Regions from separate parts of the Streptomyces sp. NPDC004732 genome, predicted to be linked through region 3. Evidence: riboswitches for the same ligand, from Rfam matches in the RefSeq annotation. Region 3 holds a riboswitch; each other region holds the start of a gene.
What was found. A riboswitch is a leader RNA that binds a small molecule or an ion and turns the genes downstream of it on or off. The one in region 3 is predicted to bind cobalamin.
Positions count from the first base shown of each region.

Region 1: it holds a riboswitch for cobalamin, as region 3 does, so the genes downstream of both, metE (5-methyltetrahydropteroyltriglutamate--homocysteine S-methyltransferase) here and ABZV77_RS39375 (energy-coupling factor ABC transporter permease) in region 3, are expected to answer to the same signal.
Region 2: it holds a riboswitch for cobalamin, as region 3 does, so the genes downstream of both, ABZV77_RS15085 (ribonucleoside triphosphate reductase) here and ABZV77_RS39375 (energy-coupling factor ABC transporter permease) in region 3, are expected to answer to the same signal.
Region 4: it holds a riboswitch for cobalamin, as region 3 does, so the genes downstream of both, ABZV77_RS33305 (ABC transporter substrate-binding protein) here and ABZV77_RS39375 (energy-coupling factor ABC transporter permease) in region 3, are expected to answer to the same signal.

Region 1 is NZ_JBEXJR010000001.1:836,074-840,643, reverse strand. It holds gene metE (5-methyltetrahydropteroyltriglutamate--homocysteine S-methyltransferase) at 1-2,132, opposite strand, end outside; cobalamin riboswitch at 2,296-2,520, opposite strand; gene ABZV77_RS03455 (acyltransferase family protein) at 2,567-3,640, opposite strand; gene ABZV77_RS03450 (PIG-L family deacetylase) at 3,640-4,570, opposite strand, start outside.
Region 2 is NZ_JBEXJR010000004.1:612,185-616,754, forward strand. It holds gene ABZV77_RS15065 (carboxylesterase family protein) at 1-1,348, shown strand, start outside; gene ABZV77_RS15070 (hypothetical protein) at 1,361-1,732, opposite strand; gene ABZV77_RS15075 (TetR/AcrR family transcriptional regulator) at 1,729-2,376, opposite strand; gene ABZV77_RS15080 (class I SAM-dependent methyltransferase) at 2,448-3,110, shown strand; cobalamin riboswitch at 3,208-3,355, shown strand; gene ABZV77_RS15085 (ribonucleoside triphosphate reductase) at 3,402-4,570, shown strand, end outside.
Region 3 is NZ_JBEXJR010000021.1:19,652-24,221, reverse strand. It holds gene ABZV77_RS39385 (PTS sugar transporter subunit IIA) at 1-769, shown strand, start outside; gene ABZV77_RS39380 (PTS ascorbate transporter subunit IIC) at 827-2,401, shown strand; cobalamin riboswitch at 2,572-2,756, shown strand; gene ABZV77_RS39375 (energy-coupling factor ABC transporter permease) at 2,786-3,532, shown strand; gene ABZV77_RS39370 (energy-coupling factor ABC transporter substrate-binding protein) at 3,532-3,900, shown strand; gene cbiQ (cobalt ECF transporter T component CbiQ) at 3,907-4,570, shown strand, end outside.
Region 4 is NZ_JBEXJR010000012.1:241,413-245,982, forward strand. It holds gene ABZV77_RS33300 (iron ABC transporter permease) at 1-283, opposite strand, end outside; gene ABZV77_RS33305 (ABC transporter substrate-binding protein) at 322-1,299, opposite strand; cobalamin riboswitch at 1,343-1,471, opposite strand; gene ABZV77_RS33310 (M67 family metallopeptidase) at 1,468-1,890, opposite strand; gene ABZV77_RS33315 (amino acid permease) at 1,976-3,475, opposite strand; gene ABZV77_RS33320 (DUF2017 domain-containing protein) at 3,848-4,450, opposite strand; gene clpS (ATP-dependent Clp protease adapter ClpS) at 4,490-4,570, opposite strand, start outside.

The DNA of each region.
Region 1 (4,570 bases), on a different contig from region 3:
GGGGAGTGGATGTCGTAGACGCCGGGGCCCGCCTCGCGGGGGTAGCCGTGGGTGGCGAGTTCGCGGGCGACCTGCATGTGGGAGCGGGCCGCTTCCAGGCTGATGACGTCCGCGTCGAGGTCGTCGATGGCCTGGACGACGTCGCCGAACTCGGCGTAGCACATGTGCGTGTGGATCTGGGTGTCCGGCCGCACCCCGCTGGTGGAGACGCGGAAGGACTCGGTGGCCCAGGCCAGGTACGCGGGGTGGTCGGCGGCGCGCAGCGGCAGCGTTTCGCGCAGTGCGGGCTCGTCGACCTGGATGACCGAGGTGCCTGCCGCCTCCAGGTCATTGACCTCGTCGCGCAGGGCGAGGGCGACCTGGCGGGCGGTGTCGCCGAGCGGCTGGTCGTCGCGGACGAAGGACCAGGCGAGCATGGTGACGGGGCCGGTGAGCATGCCCTTGACCGGGCGGTCGGTGAGGGAGTTGGCGTACGTCGTCCAGCGCACCGTCATCGGCTCGGGGCGCGAGATGTCACCGGCCAGGACCGGCGGGCGGACGTAGCGCGTGCCGTACGACTGGACCCAGCCGTGCTGGGTGGCGAGGTAGCCGGTGAGCTGTTCGGCGAAGTACTGCACCATGTCGTTGCGCTCGGGCTCGCCGTGCACCAGGACGTCGATGCCGGTCTTCTCCTGGAAGGAGATCACGTCCTGGATCTCGGTCTTGATGCGGTCCTCGTAGCCCGCCGTGGTGATGCGCCCGGCCCGCAGGTCGGCGCGGGCCGTGCGCAGTTCGTTGGTCTGCGGGAACGAGCCGATGGTCGTCGTCGGCAGCAGCGGCAGGCCGAGGTGGGCGCGCTGGGCGGCGGTCCGCTCGGCGTAGGGCTGGGAGCGGCGCGCGTCGGCGTCGGTGACGGCACCGGCGCGGGCCCGGACGGCCGGGTCGTGGGTGATCGGCGATTCGGCGCGCGAGGCCAGGTCCGCCTTGTTGGCCGACAGTTCGGCCGTGATGGTGTCGGTGCCCTGGGCCAGCCCCTTGGCGAGCGTGGCCACCTCGTTCGTCTTCTGCCGGGCGAAGGCGAGCCAGCGCAGGATCTGCGGCTCGATGTCCCGTTCGAGGGCCGTGTCGATGGGGACGTGGAGGAGGGAGCAGGAGGTCGCCACGTCGACCCGCTCGGCGAGCCCGAGCAGCGTGCCGAGGGTGGTGAGGGACTTGGCCAGGTCGTTGATCCAGATGTTGCGGCCGTTGACGACACCGGCGACGAGCCGCTTGCCGGGCAGACCGCCGACCGCGGCGAGGGCGTCGAGGTTCGCGGCGGCGGCCTCGGTGAAGTCGAGGGCGAGGCCCTCGACCGGGGCCTTGGCGAGCACCGGGAGGGCGTCGCCGAGCCGGTCGAAGTACGAGGCGACGAGGAGCTTGGAGCGGTCGGTGAGGGCGCCGAGGTCGCGGTAGGCGCGCTCGGCCGCGTTCAGCTCGGCCGGGGTGCGGTCCTGGACGAGGGCCGGTTCGTCGAGCTGGACCCATTCGGCGCCCGCCGCGCGCAGGTCGGCGAGCACCTCTGCGTACACCGGAAGGAGGCGGTCGAGGAGGGTCAGCGGGTCGAAGTCGGCGGCCACCCCGGGGGCGGGCTTGGCGAGCAGGAGGTAGGTGACCGGGCCGACGAGCACGGGCCGCGCCGTCAGGCCCAGCGCCTGGGCCTCCTTGAACTCGGTGACCTGCTTGGTGGAGTCGGCGGTGAACACCGTGCCGGGACCCAGCTCGGGCACCAGGTAGTGGTAGTTGGTGTCGAACCACTTCGTCATCTCCAGCGGCGCCACGTCCTGCGTGCCGCGCGCCATGGCGAAGAACCCGTCGAGCGCGTCCGCGTCGACCGCGGCGCGGTGGCGCTCGGGGACGGCGCCGACCATGACGGTGGTGTCCAGGACGTGGTCGTAGTACGAGAAGTCGCCGGTGGGGACTTCGCCGATGCCCGCGTCGGAGAGTTCCTGCCAGTTGGCGCGGCGGAGGTCGGCGGCGGTGCTCCGGAGGGCGTCGGCGGTGACGCGGCCCTTCCAGTAGCCCTCGATGGCCTTCTTGAGCTCGCGGTTGCGGCCCTGGCGGGGGTAGCCGTACACGGTGGCCCGTGCTGCCGCGGCTGCGGTCTTGGTGGTCACGGAGATCTCCTTCGAGAGACGTATCCCGGGGATCCCGGAGACCTGCGTGGCCAAGAAGGAGTGACATACCGGCGGGTACCGTCTCGCGCGGCAAGGCGCGGTCATCCGCTCGCTATGTACGCCGACCCGCCCTCGAGGTCACCGGAATATCCGCGCACGAATGGCTCGGGCACGGACAGCGGGCAGGTCTTCGGACTCGCGGGCGCATCCTCCCGGGGGAGGACACCTACTGGCCGTCGCTTCCCAGGTCCCGTTCGTCGGGGCCCAGTGCGTGATGACGGCGGTCGTTCCCACTCACCGCTGCGGGGCAGTCCCGGATTCCCACCGGGTTCCCTCTTGCGACGCTCCCGTCTGGCGGACGGGGCGAACCAGCTGCGCCGATCACCCTACGGGGTGGCGGTGGAGCAGTGCTAGGGCCGCCGGATTCCGGAAGGTCACTTCGAACGCTCGTCCACCGGCACGGCGCCACGCGGCAGCCGGGGCTCCACCAGCGGACGGAACAGCTTCCGCACCGGCGGAGTCGACAGCAGGAACACCGTGGTGACGACGCCGAGGGTGAGGAGGACCTGGCCGACCGCGCCCAGGTCCTTCAGGACCGGATACAGGCCCGCCGCCTCGCCCGCGCGGATCAGCAGGCCGTGCAGGAGGTACGGGTACATCGTGGCGGCGCCGAGAGCGGTGAAGGGCGTGCGGCGTCGGGGCACACAGGCGAAGAACGCGGCGACCAGCACCGCGCTGAGCGCGAAGATGCCGACGCGCACGGCGAGGTACTGCGGCCAGCTGATGTCGAGCTCCGTGTAGCCGACGTCCATGGACAACCAGTGCTCGTCGGGCGCGGGCATCCACAGATACGCCGCGACCACGGCGCAGACCAGCGCCACCACGCCACAGCGGCGGGCCGCCTTCGTGCGCAGGAGGGCGAAGTGCTCCGGGCGCAGGTTCATGCCGAGGACGAACCAGGGCAGGAACATCAGCACGCGCGGCAGCGCCAGGTCGTAACCCATCGTCGTGAGACCGGCCGCGAGGGAGACCACCACGGCGATCGGCACCGGGTGGCGGACCGCCCGCCACAGGGGTGTGCTCAGCCGCCAGAGGAACAGGGCGACGAGGAACCAGCAGAGGTAGGTGGGTTCCGTGGGGGTGAAGGTGTACGGCTCGCCCCGCACCGCGCTGTACGTGGCGGAGTACGCCGCCTCGAACAGGAGGTAGGGGATCAGCACCCCTTCGATCAGTTTGCGCACCTGGTCGGGGCGGCCGGTGAAGCGCTGCGAGAAGTAGCCGCACAACAGGATGAACGCCGGCATGTGGAAGGCGTAGACCACGGTGTGGACCGCCTGCAGCGTGTGCGTGCCGGAGACGATCTGTTCCCAGGAGTGGCCGAGGGCGACCAGCACGATCAGGAGGAACTTCGCGTTGTCGAAGAACGGATCGCGCGAGTCGAGCGGCTTCCGGGTGTTCTGGGGGGTGTTCTGGTTGGTACGCAGGCGTGTGGGGGTCGGCATCCGCATCAGGCCTTCGACCTCCCTGCCGTCGGAGACTCCACCGGCTGCCAGGGAGCCAGACGACCTCCTCCACGTCTGGCATGGGTCCAGTACAGGCGGCTGTCGAGGCCGAGCATGGTGAGCACGACGCCGCCCGACGCCAGCGGAGCGCTCGACGGCGCGCCCGCCGGGAGTACCCCGGTGTGGTTCCACTGCGGCCGGTTCCTTGCGACGCCCGACGTGCCCCAGGCCGTGGCGACATCGCCCGTGGCCGTCCGGGCCGCGAGCAGGACACCGCCCCAGTCGTCCGCGGTGACGCTCACCGGGCCGTAGCCGCCCGCCCCGCCCAGATCGGTGGCGGCCACCGACGTGTGCGCGGTGGAGGACGACCGGCGCGCCCGGCCCGGCTCCGCCGTGAAGGGCGTGAGGCTGTCCGCGTGCAGGCGGGCGGAGCCCACGTCCCCGGAGGCGGGGATGCGGTAGAAGACCCGGACGCCGTCGTCGTCGGGCCGGACGGTCAACGGCAACGTGGTCGCCGGAAGGCCGGTGGCCAGCGGGCCGCGCACGTCCGCGCCCGGCTCGTCCTGGATCCAGGCCAGGACGCTGTGCGGGGTCGCGGCAAGGAAGTAGGCGCGTCCGGCGCGGTCCTTGGCGGCGACCGGATCGCTGTGCACGGCCTCACCGCCCAGGCCGCGCCAGGGAGTCCACGTGCCGTCGGACCGCTGGACGCGCGCGGTCAGCCGGCGGCTGCTGTCGCGCACGAACACGGACATCGTGCCGTCGTCGTGCGCCACGACCGCGGGCGCACTGATGTCGTTCGTACCGACCTCGCCGGACAGCTCGGGGCTGTCCAGCGACTGCCAGGGGCCGAAGGGCTTGCCCGGGGCCTGCTGGGCGATAAATCCCACTTCCTTGCGGTATGCGGCGGGCTGGTCACCGAACAGCGTACGGGTACCG
Region 2 (4,570 bases), on a different contig from region 3:
CGAGCCCTGGGCGGGCCTACGGGACGCCACGGTCCGCGGACCCAACGCGCCGCAGTCCGAGCGCAAGCTCGGCAGCATCGACTTGGCCCCCTACTTCGGCACCGGCTGGAGCCGTGGAGAGGACTACCTCACCGTCGACGTCCGGACGCCCGCCGCCGCGCGGAGCGACCTGCCGGTCATGGTGTTCGTGCACGGCGGCGGATTCGTCGCCGGTTCGACGCGGTCCGCGCTGTACGACGGGTCGGCCTTCGCCCGTGACGGCGTCGTCCTCGTCACGCTCAACTACCGGCTCGGCATCGCCGGTTTCCTCGATCTGCCCGGGGCCTCCGCCAACCGCGGCCTGCTCGACGTCGTCGGCGCGCTGCGCTGGGTCCAGGAGAACATCGGGGGCTTCGGCGGTGACCCGGGCAACGTCACGCTCTTCGGCCAGTCGGCCGGTGCCACCATCGTCGGCGGCGTCCTCGCCGCCCCCGAGGCCGCCGGACTGTTCCGCAGGGCGATCGTGCAGAGCGGCAGCGGCCTGGGCGCGTTCAGCCCCGAGCAGGCTGCCCGTGTTACCTCCGCGGCCGCCGGGGTCCTGGGCGTCGAGCCGCACGTGGACGCCTTCGCGGACATCTCCGACGAACGACTGGTGGCGGCGGCCACCAGGCTCGCGGGCATCGACCTGCGGACCGCCACCCACCACGACCCGCTGATCGGCCTCAGCCTCTTCAGCCTCGTCCTGGACATCCAGCCCGCCGAAGCCGTCGCCACCGGACACGGCTCCGACGTCGACCTGCTCATCGGCACCAACACCGAAGAGGGCCGCCTCTACCTGGTCCCCGTGGACAAATACGCCACCTCCACGGCCAAGGACCTGGACGACACGGCGGCGCGCTCGCACCCGAACCCGACGCGGCTCGTGGAGACGTACCGCAGGACACGTCCCGAGGCGTCGTTCGGCGAACTGCGCTCCGCCGTCATGGGCGACGCGCTGTTCGGCGCGGGCACCCGCGCCCTGGCCGCCGCCCACGCCGCCCACCCCGGCTCCGCGACCTTCGCCTACGAGTTCGCCTGGCGTTCGCACGCCCTGGACGGAGAACTCGGCGCCACGCACGCGGTCGAGCTGCCCTTCGTCTTCGATCTCACGCATCTGCCGCAACTGCACGGCCCCGCCGCCCTGCTCGGCCCGGACAAGCCCCCGGCGGATCTCGCGGACCGCATGCACCAGACCTGGATCCGGTTCGCCACTACCGGCGACCCCGGCTGGGATCCGTACGACACCGAGCGCAGGGCCACGATGCGCATCGACGCGGAGTGGCAGCAGATCGACGACCCGCACGGCCAGGAACGCCAGGCCTGGAGCTGACCCGACGCGCCCTCAGGCAGGGACGAAGACGTCCTCGTGGGCCCCGTCGAGGATGAATCCGTTGTCGAAGCGGACCCGCACGCTCACGCGCGGCCCCCGTTCCTGGAAGGCGGTCCACGCGGGTTCCAGGGAGCCGACCTTCTCTTCGAGCTGCCTCCTGCTCTCCGTGGGCATCTCGCGCCCGAAGGAGTCGAGCAGCGACTTGAGCCGCTCGTACTCGCGCACGTCGTCGCTCTCGTCCTGGTGGCCGACCACCTGCTCGACGGTCCCGCCGGTGCCCGCCGCCAGGGACAGGAACCCGACGACGACGCCCGCCACCTCGGCCGAATCGCTCAGCCGGGTGTCCTCCGCAAGGACCACCCGCTGGCCTTCCTTCAGAGTCATCTGCTCCCCATCTCCCCTGCGTCCGCGCGGTGCAGGAACGCCTCGACGAGGCGGTCGGTGAAAGCCTGGTCGACGGGTTCCGCCGTCACCAGGACACGGTGGTAGACCGGCCCCACGAGCTGGTCGATCTCCGCAGCCATGTCGAGCCCGGCGGCGAGCTGGCCGCGTTCCACCGCGCGTTCCAGCGGGAGCCGGTCGCGTCGGCGCTGTTCGTCGAGGTACCCGGACCGCAGGGCGGCGGCGAACGCGGGATCGTGCTGGGCGTGCCCGATGAGGGCCTTGAAGACGGCGCCCGCGTCGGACCGGGTGAGGAACAGGGCCAGTTGGCGCAGGTGGGCGCGGAGGTCCGGGGCCAGGTCGCCGTGGTCCGGCGGGACCAGGGCCTCGGCCGCGTCCTGGAGGAAGGCGTCCAGGAGGACGTCGGTCTTGGTCTTCCACCAGCGGTAGACGGTCTGCTTGGCGACACCCGCCCGGGCGGCGATGCCCTCGATGGTGACGCCGGTGAAGCCCTTCTCGACCAAGAGGTCGTCGGCCGCCTCAAGCACTGCCTGCCGGGCCTGTTCGCTGCGGCCGTGCCTGTTGCCGTGGTGGCGTGCCGCCGGTTCCGGCCCGGCCGCCGCGGCGGCCGTACTTCCTCGTCCCATGTCTGCCTCCTGGGGTCAGAGTAGGCCAGAACCTCTAGGCGCTACGCAACGGTGCGTCTAGCCTAGGCTCCATGACACCCACCAACACCCTCGAAGATCCCCGCGTCGTCTCCGCCCTCGACCGGATGTTCCGGCACGCCGAGCGGGACGAGGAGACCAGCAGGCGGATCCGGGCGGCGTGGCCCCAGGGTTCCGCGCCCCTCGGCCCGCAGGAGCAGGCCGACGCCAAGGCGGAGGTGTACATGCCGATTTCCGCTCAGGGCGGCCGCCTCCTCTACAACCTGATCAGGGCCACCCGTCCCGCCACCGTCGTCGAGTTCGGCACGTCCTTCGGCATCTCGACGCTCCATCTCGCCGCAGCGGTGCGCGACAACGGGACGGGGCGGGTGATCAGTACGGAACTGAGTGCCGCCAAGGCCGCGGCCGCCCGCCGGACGTTCACCGAGACGGGCCTCGACGACCTGATCACCGTCCTCGAAGGGGACGCCCGCGAGACCCTCGCCGCAGTCGACGGCTCCGCGGACTTCGTCCTCCTCGACGGCTGGAAGGACCTGTGCCTGCCCGTCCTGCGACTCCTCGAACCACGCCTCGCGCCCGGCACCCTCGTCATCGCCGACGACGTCGACCTGGCGGACCTCGCGCCCTACCTCGACTACGTCCGCGACTCCCGGAACGGCTACCAGAGCGTCACATTCCCCGTGGAGGACGGGATGGAGATCAGCTGCCGCCTCTAGGGGCGGGGCGGGCCCAGAGCCGTGGGCCCAAAGTCACTGCCTCAGGGCCGAACGTCACCCAAGATGTTGTGCCCGGCATGTCGCCCATGACACCAGATGTAGTGTTTCGGCAGTCGGTTCGGCGGGCGCTCACGGGCGTCCGCCGAGGCAACTGGGAACCCGGTGCGATTCCGGGGCTGCCCCGCAACGGTGAGCGGCCGCACAGCGGCCCGAGCCCGATACCTGCCGACCGCCCCCGCGCACATCGGCGCGGCGGGACTCCTTTCCGTACTGCCTCGTGGGAGGGCCGACGTGACGCAGATCGACGCCGTGGACTCGGTGACCGAATATCTCGACCGCAGCGACTGGCGGGTGAACGCCAACGCGAACCAGGGCTATTCGCTGGGCGGACTGATCCTCAACACCGCAGGGAAGGTCGTCGCCAACTACTGGCTCGACCAGGTGTATCCCGAGGCGGTGGGCCGCGCGCACCGGGAGGGCGACCTCCACATCCACGACCTGGACATGCTGTCCGGCTACTGCGCGGGCTGGTCGCTGCGCACCCTGCTGACCGAGGGCTTCAACGGAGTGCCGGGGCGGGTCGACTCCGCGCCGCCCCGGCACTTCTCCTCCGCCGTCGGCCAGATCGTCAACTTCCTCGGCACCCTGCAGAACGAATGGGCGGGCGCCCAGGCGTTCAGCTCCTTCGACACCTACATGGCCCCTTTCGTACGCCAGGACTCCCTGTCGTACGCGGAGGTCCACCAACACGTGCAGGAGCTGGTGCACAACCTCAACGTCCCGTCCCGCTGGGGCACCCAGACGCCGTTCACCAACCTCACCTTCGACTGGACGTGCCCGCCGGACCTGCGGGACCAGGTGCCGGTCATCGGCGGGCGGGAGGCGGACTTCACGTACGGGGAGCTCCAGGCCGAGATGGACCTGATCAACCGCGCGTACATCGACGTGATGACGGCCGGGGACGCGACGGGGCGGGTGTTCACCTTCCCCATCCCCACCTACAACATCACCGCCGACTTCCCCTGGGAGAGCGAGAACGCCGAGCGGCTGTTCGCCATGACCGCGAAGTACGGGCTGCCGTACTTCCAGAACTTCATCAACTCCGATCTCGCACCGCACCAGATCCGCTCGATGTGCTGCCGCCTCCAGCTGGACCTCACCGAACTGCTCAAGCGCGGCAACGGATTGTTCGGCAGCGCCGAGCAGACCGGCTCGCTGGGCGTCGTCACCCTCAACTGCGCCCGGCTCGGCCACCTGCACGCCGACGACGAGCGCGGCCTCTTCCGCGCCCTCGACCGGCTGCTCGGGCTCGCCAGGGACAGCCTGGAGATCAAGCGCGTCACCGTCCAGGACCTGATCGACGGCGGCCTCTACCCGTACACCAAGCGCTACCTCGGAACCCTGCGCAACCACTTCTCGACGATCGGCGTGAACGGGATCAACGAAATGATCCGGAACTT
Region 3 (4,570 bases):
GCTGAACGAGATCCTCCCCGTGGCAGCCGTGCTCCTCGACGCGCCGGCGGCCGACTGGCGCGAAGCCGTCCGCCGCGCCGGTGACCTGATGGTCGCGACGGGCGCCGCCACGGACACGTACACCGCGGAGATGATCGAGAACGTCCAGGAGAACGGGCCCTACATCGTCATCGCGCCCGGCCTTGCGTTCGCACACGCCCGCCCCTCGCCCGCCGTGCTGCGCACCAGCATGTCCTGGGTGCGGCTCGCGGCCCCCGTCGAGTTCGGCCACGAGGCGAACGACCCCGTCGAACTGGTCGTCGGCCTAGCCGCCAGGGACGCCTCCGAACACACCGCCGCGATGGGCGCGCTCGCCCGGCTGCTCGCCGATCCCGACACGGCACGCGCCCTGCGCGAGGCACCCACCCCGCAGGACGTGCACGCCATCCTCGGCGGCGGGGGAGCGCCCGCGGAGCCGCGCAAGGAGGCCGCGCGCGGCGGGGACCTGCACAAGATCCTGACCGTCTGCGGCAACGGCGTCGGCACCAGCCTGTTCCTCAAGCAGACCGTCGAGGGGGTCCTGGACCGCTGGGGATGGGACCGGTACGTCACCGTCGAGGCGACGGACACCATCTCGGCCAAGGGCAAGGCGAACGAGGCCGTCGCCATCCTCACCTCGCGGGAGATCGCCAGGACCCTCGGTGACGTGGGCGTCCCGGTGAAGGTCGTCGAGGACTTCACCAGCGCGACGGAGGCCGACCGGGTGCTCAGGGACACCTACGACGTCTGATCTGAGGCCCACGGACCCGAGAGAACCGAGAGACCGGGCAAGGAGAAAGAACCCACCATGGACTGGCTCGTGTCGACCGCCGAGTTTCTCGTCAACGAGATCCTCAGCCAACCCGCCTACCTCATCGGCCTCATCACGGCCGCGGGCCTGATCGCGCTGAAGAAGTCCGCCGGGCAGATCGTCGGCGGAGCCATCAAGGCGACGCTCGGCTTCCTGCTGATCGGGGCGGGCGCCACCCTCGTCGTCGGCGCGCTCGCCCCGCTCGGCGAGATGATCCAGGGCTCCACCGGGGCACACGGCGTGATCCCCACCAACGAGGCGATCGTCGGCATCGCCCAGGAGCAGTACGGCGCCCGCGTCGCCTGGCTGATGATCCTCGGCTTCGCCATCAGCCTGCTGCTCGCCCGCTTCACCCCACTGCGCTATGTCTTCCTGACGGGCCACCACATGCTGTTCATGGCGACCCTGCTGACGATGGTCCTGGCCATCGCGGGCCAGTCGTCATGGGTCGTGGTCGTCGTCGGCGGTGTCCTGCTCGGCATCCTGCTGGTCGCCATGCCCGCCTTCGCGCACCCCTGGACCAAGCGCGTCACCGGCAACGACAGCGTCGCCATCGGCCACTTCGGCACGGCCGGGTACATCGCGGCGGGCGCCACGGGGCAGCTGGTCGGCCGTCGCAGCCGCAGCACCGAGGAGATGGACCTCCCCGAAGGGCTGCGCTTCCTGCGTGACTCCATGGTCGCGACCGCGCTGTCCATGGTGCTGATCTACCTGATCATGTCGCTGGTCTTCCTCGGGAAGGTGGGCAAGGAAGAGGCGTTCAAGGCCTTCGGCGAGAACGGCGCGGCGGGCGCGGGCGGCGTCGGCGACTACGTCATGCAGTCCGTCATGCAGGGCCTCCAGTTCGGCATCGCCGTCGCCGTGATCCTCTTCGGCGTCCGCACGATCCTCGGCGAACTCGTCCCGGCCTTCCAGGGCATCGCCAGGAAACTGGTGCCCGGCGCGGTGCCCTCCCTCGACGCGCCCATCGTCTTCCCCTACGCACAGAACGCCGTCCTCATCGGCTTCATCTCCAGCTTCGTCGGCGGCCTCGTCAGCCTCGGCCTGCTCGCCTGGATCTTCCACCCGGCCTTCGGACTCGCCCTCGTCCTGCCAGGACTGGTCCCGCACTTCTTCACCGGCGGCGCGGCCGGGGTCTACGGCAACGCGACCGGCGGCCGCCGCGGCGCGGCGCTCGGCGCCTTCGTCAACGGCGTCATCATCACCTTCCTGCCCGCGCTGCTCCTGAAGGTCCTGGGCGCCTTCGGGGAGGAGAACACCACCTTCGGGGACGCCGACTTCGGCTGGTTCGGCACACTCGTCGGCTATGCGGCCAAGACGGGGGAGACCGGCGGGGTCGTCCTGATGCTGCTGATCGGCGTGGCCGTCCTCCTCGGCGCGATCGTCGTACAGAAGCGCGTCGTGGAGACCGGCTGGGACCCCGGCGCCCGCCGTGACGCACTGCTGCCGCCGGACCCGGACCGCGCCGCGGAGAAGGTTCCGGCCGCCGCCGGATCCCCCGTCGCGTATGCGAAGATCGCACCCCCGCGCGGAGCGCCGAAGCCGCCCCCGCCGCCGGACGCCCGGACCTGACGGCTCCAGACCCGCTTCTGCGCCCCCTGTGCGCCCCCCTTCCGCGTCCGCTCCCCACCGCCTGCCACTTCCGCACACAGCCTCTGAACAGGGGCGCACGCGGTGGTATGCGCGCTCGCGCGTGCCACCGGCGCAACGAGCCCGCAAGTTGTCAGCACGTCCGTTGCGCACTAATGTCGCCACGCCTTGGTGAACGGGAAATCCGGTGTGATGCCGGTGCGGCCCTCGCCACTGTGATCGGGAAGTCCGGCTCCAGCCCTCGCGGCAGCCACTGGGTACTCACGTGCCCGGGAAGGCGGAGTCCGGTCGGTACGACCCGTCAGCCAGGAGACCGGCCAAGGCGCGTTGTCCATCCACGAGGTGCTGGAGAGGGTCTGCCGAGCCATGCACATAGCCGAGGGTTTCCTCCCACCGGCGCACGCGATCGCCTGGGGCGTAGCGTCCGCGCCGTTCGTCGTACACGGAGTCCGCTCCCTGACCCGTGAAGTCAAGGAACACCCGGAGAGCACCCTGCTCCTCGGCGCCTCCGGAGCCTTCACGTTCGTCCTTTCCGCCCTGAAGATCCCTTCCGTGACGGGCAGTTGCTCGCACCCGACGGGAACCGGACTCGGGGCGATCCTGTTCCGACCACCGATCATGACGGTGCTCGGCACCATCACCCTGCTCTTCCAGGCGCTGCTGCTCGCCCACGGCGGGCTCACCACCCTGGGCGCCAACGTGTTCTCCATGGCGATCGTCGGGCCCTGGGCGGGATACGCGGTCTACCGGCTCCTCAAGCGGTACGACGTGCCGCTCATGGTCGCCGTGTTCTTCGGCGCGTTCGTCGCCGACCTGTCCACGTACTGCGTCACCAGCGTCCAGCTGGCCCTGGCGTTCCCCGACCCCAGCAGCGGCTTCCTCGGCGCCCTGGGCAAGTTCGGCGGCATCTTCGCCGTCACGCAGATTCCGCTTGCGGTCAGCGAAGGACTGCTCACCGTCCTGGTGATGCGGCTCCTCGTGCAGTCGAGCAAGGGCGAACTCACGCGCCTCGGCGTGCTGCTGCAGCGCAAGCAGACGGACGTGACGACCAAGTCGACCGAGCCGACCAAGCCGACCGAGCCGACCGAGACACAGACGGGGGCCAGTGCCTGATGAGCCGCAACGCGAAGATCAACACCCTGCTGCTCCTCATCGTGGCCGCGCTCGCCGTGCTGCCGATCGCGCTGGGACTCGGCGACGACGAGGAGGAGCCGTTCGCCGGGGCCGACGCCCAGGCCGAGACGGCGATCACCGAGATCAAGCCGGACTACGAGCCGTGGTTCTCGCCGCTGTACGAACCCCCGTCCGGGGAGGTCGAGTCGGCGCTCTTCGCCCTGCAGGCCGCCCTCGGCGCGGGCGTCCTCGCCTACTACTTCGGGCTGCGCAAGGGCCGCAAGCAGGGCGCGGAACAGGCGCGTGCGGAGCGGGCGGCCGAGCCGGTCGACGCGGACGGTGCCCGGGCCGAGACCGAGCAGGTCTGACCCGGCGTGCTGCCCATCGACGCGGCGGCGCACAGCAGTCGCTGGCGCCGCCGGCACCCCGTGGACAAGGCCGTGCTCGGGCTCGGCCTCACGATCCTCGCCATCTCGCTGCCGCCCTGGCCGGGCGCCGTCCTGGTCCTGGCCGCCGCAGTCGTCCTGCTGCTCGGTCCCGCCGGTGTGCCGCCCCGCAAGCTGTGGCGCGCCTACCGGGTGCCGCTCGGCTTCTGTGTCACCGGCGCACTCACCCTGCTCGTCCAAGTCGGCGGCCCCGACGGGTTCGTGACCTTCGCGGAGGGCGGCCCGGCGCGGGCGGGCGGGCTGCTCCTGCGGACCTCCGCCGCCTCGCTGGGCGTGCTGCTGTTCGCCTTCACCACACCGATGTCGGACCTGCTGCCCCGCCTGGTGAAAGCGGGCGTGCCCGCACCGGTCGTGGACGTGGCACTCGTCACCTACCGGATGAGTTTCCTGCTCCTGGACTCCATGAGCCGCATCCGGCAGGCGCAGGCCGCCCGGCTCGGGCACACCACCCGCGCCGCCACCTGGCGCTCCCTCGCCGGTCTCGGCGCCACCGCGTTCGTGCGCGCCTTCGACCGGGCGAGCCGTCTGCAGGCCGGGCTCGCGGGCCGCGGCTACGACGGCACCCTGCGCGTCCTCGTGCCCGAGGCCCGCA
Region 4 (4,570 bases), on a different contig from region 3:
TGCGGACGAGGGCCTGGAGGACGGTGCCGATGACGGCGAGTCCTGCGCCGACGGTGGCGCCGAGGATGACTCTCGGGAGTCGCACGTCCAGGACGATGGTGCGGAACGGGGAGGGGTCCGCCCTTCCCGTCAGGATCTCGACGACCTGGGCCGTCGGGATCCTGACGGAGCCCAGGGCGAGCCCGGCGAGCGTCGCGGCGGCGAGGGCGACGGTGAGCACCGTCAGGACGGCGAGGCGCCGCCCCCCTGAGCTCCGCCGATCGCCCTTCGGGCTCGTCCTCAAACGCCGGACGGGCTGGATCTCCCGCACTCTCTGCGCGCTCACAGCTGCGCCGCCAGCTTCCTCACCGCCTCGGGTGCTCGTACTCCGGTGACCATGTCCGAGAGCGGCAGCACCGCGAAGCTCTTGTTCTTGACGGCGGGGACGTCCTGGAGGGCCGGGTCGTCGAGGAGGCGCTTCTTCTTCTGGGCGACGGTCGTGGCGCCGTAGTCGAGGATCAGGATCGTCTCGGGCCTGTTCTTCACGACGGACTCCCAGGACGCGTCGCTGAAGGACTTGTCCACGTCGGCGAAGACGTTGCGGCCGCCCGCCCGCTTGATGATGTCGTTGCCGATGCCGCGGCCGCCCGCGGTGAACGCGGTCTTGTCGCCGCTGTCGTAGACGAAGACGGAGCGGGGCTTCTTGCCCTTCGACTTCTCGGCGGTGGCGGCGAGTTCGCGCTGTGCGCCGCTCACCCACTTGTCCGCGCGGGCCCGCACCCCGAAGGTGGAGCCGACCTCGCGGACCTCGCGGTAGACGTCATCCATGGAGACGGGCCGCTTCGCGCAGCCCTCGACGTTGAGGCGGCTCTCGATGCCGGACTTGGCGAGCGCGGAGCGGCTGCGGCCGTCGCCCGCGAGGAAGGCGCTCGCGTATCCGCCGTACACGTAGTCGGGGTTGGCGGCGAGCAGCTTCTCGTAGGAGGGGTACTCCTTGGCGACGACGGGGATGGAGTCGTACGCCTTCTCATACTGCGGCAGGACCTTGTCGTCGAGGTACGCCGTGCCCGCGAGGTGGTCCTTGAGGCCGAGTTCCAGCATCACTTCGGTGGCGTGCTGGTTCATGGTGACGGCGCGCTTCGGGGGTGCGTCGTACGTCGTCTTCACACCGCAGTTGGTGACGGTGTACGGAAATCCGGCGGCCTTGGCCGCGGTCTTCCCGTCACCGCCCGCATCGCCCGAGTCAGACGAGGAGCACGCGGCGAGCGGGACGAGCAGTGCGGCCGCGGCGAGCGCGCGTATGCCGGTGTGGCGGGACATGGCTGAACTGCCTCCTCCAGGGGATTTCCGCGTCCCCTGCGTTGCATGGAGGAGGACGGCAGGTCAGTTCCTGACTCCCCCGCCCCGGCTTCGGAGTGGGGTCACAGTGGCGGGACCGTGCCGGTTTCGCACCGGCTTCCTGGCTCCTGCCGCCCTCTTGAGTAAAGCTCAGTATGCCTCGACGACCTTTACTTCTTCCTCGGCGACCTCGCCGTCCACGATCCGGTAGGAGCGGAACTGGAAGGGGCCCGCGTCGTCGGTGTCCGCCGTGGAGACCAGGACGTAGTGCGCGCCGGGCTCGTTGGCGTAGGTGATGTCGGTGCGCGAGGGGTACGCCTCGGTGGCGGTGTGCGAGTGGTAGACGATCACCGGCTCCTCGTCGCGGTCGTCCATCTCGCGGTAGAGCTTGAGCAGGTCACCCGAGTCGAACTCGTAGAACGTGGGCGAGCGGGCGGCGTTCAGCATCGGGATGAACCGCTCGGGACGTCCGGTGCCCTCCGGGCCCGCGACCACGCCGCACGCCTCGTCGGGGTGGTCCTGGCGCGCGTGCGCGACGATCTGGTCGTGGAGGGCCTGGGTGATGGTCAGCATGGCAGCCAGGATAAGCAGAGGGGCCCGCGCGTACCGAAGTGTGGTACGCGCGGGCCCGAATGCTGGACAGTGGCCTTGGGGAGCCTCAGTCCTTGGAGAGGGAGTCGTCCGAGGAGACCCCGCCGGAGACGCCGATCTTGCGCTTGTCGAAGGCCGCGGCCTCCGGGTTGCGGCTCTTGAGGATCAGGTAGGAGACCGTCAGGATCGCGGCCCAGACCGGAGCGGCGTACAGCGAGATCCGCGCGTCCTTGTCGACGCCCATCATCACGATGACCATGCCGATGAAGAGCAGGGCGAACCAGCTGGTGTACGGGGCGCCCGGGGCCCGGAAGGTGGACTGCGGCAGCTCGCCGCGGTCGGCCTTGCGGCGGTAGCGGATCTGGCAGGCCAGGATCATGATCCAGGCCCACATGCCGGAGATGGTCGCGAAGGAGACGACGTAGTTGAACGCCTCGCCCGGCCACTGGTAGTTGATCCAGACGCCGACCAGCATGAACGCGGCGGAGGCCGTGGTGCCGATCAGCGGCAGGCCGTTCTTCGTGAGCTTGGTGAAGAACTTGGGGCCCTGGCCGTTCATCGCCAGGTCGCGCAGCATGCGTCCGGTGGAGTACATGCCGGAGTTGCAGGAGGAGAGCGCGGCGGTGAGGACCACGAAGTTCACGATCGCGGCGCCGACGCCGAGACCCATCTCCTCGAAGGCCGCGACGAACGGCGAGACGCCGGGCTTGAAGGAGGTCCACGGGACGACCGACAGGATCATGATGAGCGCGCCGACGTAGAAGACGGCGATGCGCCACGGCACGGTGTTGATGGCCTTGGGCAGGACGGTCTTCGGGTCCTTGGACTCGCCCGCGGTGACGCCGACCAGCTCGACGGCGAGGAAGGCGAACATCACGATCTGCAGGGTCATCAGCGTGGAGCCGATGCCGTTGGGGAAGAAACCGCCCTGGTTCCACAGGTGGGCCACGGTGGCGGTGTCACCGGCGTCGGAGAAGCCGATGGTGAGGATGCCGACGCAGATCAGGATCATGCCGATGATGGCGGTGACCTTGACCATCGAGAACCAGAACTCGAGCTCACCGAAGAGCTTCACGGAGATGAGGTTCGCGCCGTACAGGATGACGGTGAAGACCAGCGCGTAGGCCCATTGCGGGAATGAGTCGTGGGTCCAGTACTGCATGTACTGGGCGGCCGCGGTCACTTCGGTGATGCCGGTGACGACCCAGAAGAGCCAGTACGTCCAGCCGGTCACGAATCCGAAGAACGGGCCCATGAACTCGCGTGCGTACTCCGAGAAGGAGCCGGACACGGGCCGGTACATGAGGAGCTCGCCGAGCGCCCGCATGATGAAGAAGATGACGAGGCCCGCGATGGCGTACGCCAGGATGAGGCTCGGTCCGGCCTTGTGGATGGCCTTGCCCGCGCCGAGGAACAGGCCGGTGCCGATGGCACCGCCGATCGCGATCATCTGGATCTGCCGGGCTCCGAGCCCGCGCTGGTATCCCTCGCCCTCGCCGGACGAGCCGTGCACGACCCCATTGCCGTCGTGCCCGTCGTGGTGCTCTTCGACCTGCACTGAGGTCATGGTGACGCCTTTCTCCATGCTGATCCGCGCCCGCACATCTGCGTTGTGGCTGCGGATCAGGTCCTGATCCCCCCGGATATGGATGGAGTGCTACCGGCGGTCTGCCGGCTGAAGCGCCCTCGGCGACATGGGTGGCGTCGCCGAGCGGTCGTGAAGATTTATCACGGTGGCAACAGTGAGGGAATGAGCCACTTGTGGTGCACACCACAAGGAGAAGCGGACAAAGCGCCCTTGACACCGCAAAGTCGGGCAATGACTTGACGGGATCGTTATCCGGATTTGAGGCTCCGCTGAGCGAACCACCCGCGGAGCGGATGGAACCTGTCTACTACAACAAATTTCGCTGCATTCTGCACGGATTCCTGCCCGGAATCAGTCCAGCAACGTCCCGACCAGCGTTTCCTGCAGTCCGCCGAGCCAGAGATAGGCCATCACCATCGGCTTGCGGGGGTCGGAATCCGGCAGCCGGTAGAGCAGATCGGCGTCGTCTTCGTCGCTCACCTCGAGCCGCGTGCCGATCGCGAGGCGGAGGTCGTTGAGGGCGCCCAGCCAGTTCCGGGACTCCTCGACCGACAGTTTCAGGACAGCTCCGCCCTCGCCCGACGACGTCATCGCGTCCAGCGAGCGGATCACGACCAGGGCGTCGTCACGCTTCTTGGCCCGGAGGTCATTCTCTGTGAACCGCCGGAATTCCGCCGAATACGCCCGCAGTTCGTCCGCGTCGCTCGCGCCGTTCTCGCTGCCCGGACCGCCGTACGCATCGGGCAGCAGACGCTGCATCACCGGATCGGCGGGCGGCTCGCTCGGGCCTTCGGCGAAGAGCTCCGCGAGCGGGTCGTCGGAGACCTCACCGCCGGGGCCCGGCCCGATCAGCTCCAGGAGCTGCACGGCGAGGGAGCGGATGATCGAGATCTCGACCTCGTCGAGCGCGACGGCGGCGCCGCCGCCGGGGATCGCTTCGAATTGTCCTGGCATCAGATGCGTCGCTACTTCCGGTCCGCTGCTTCCGGTCCGCTACTTGCGGTCCTGCTGAAGGGTGGCCCACAACCCGTACCCGTGCATGGCCTGTACGTCGCGCTCCATCTCCTCGCGGCT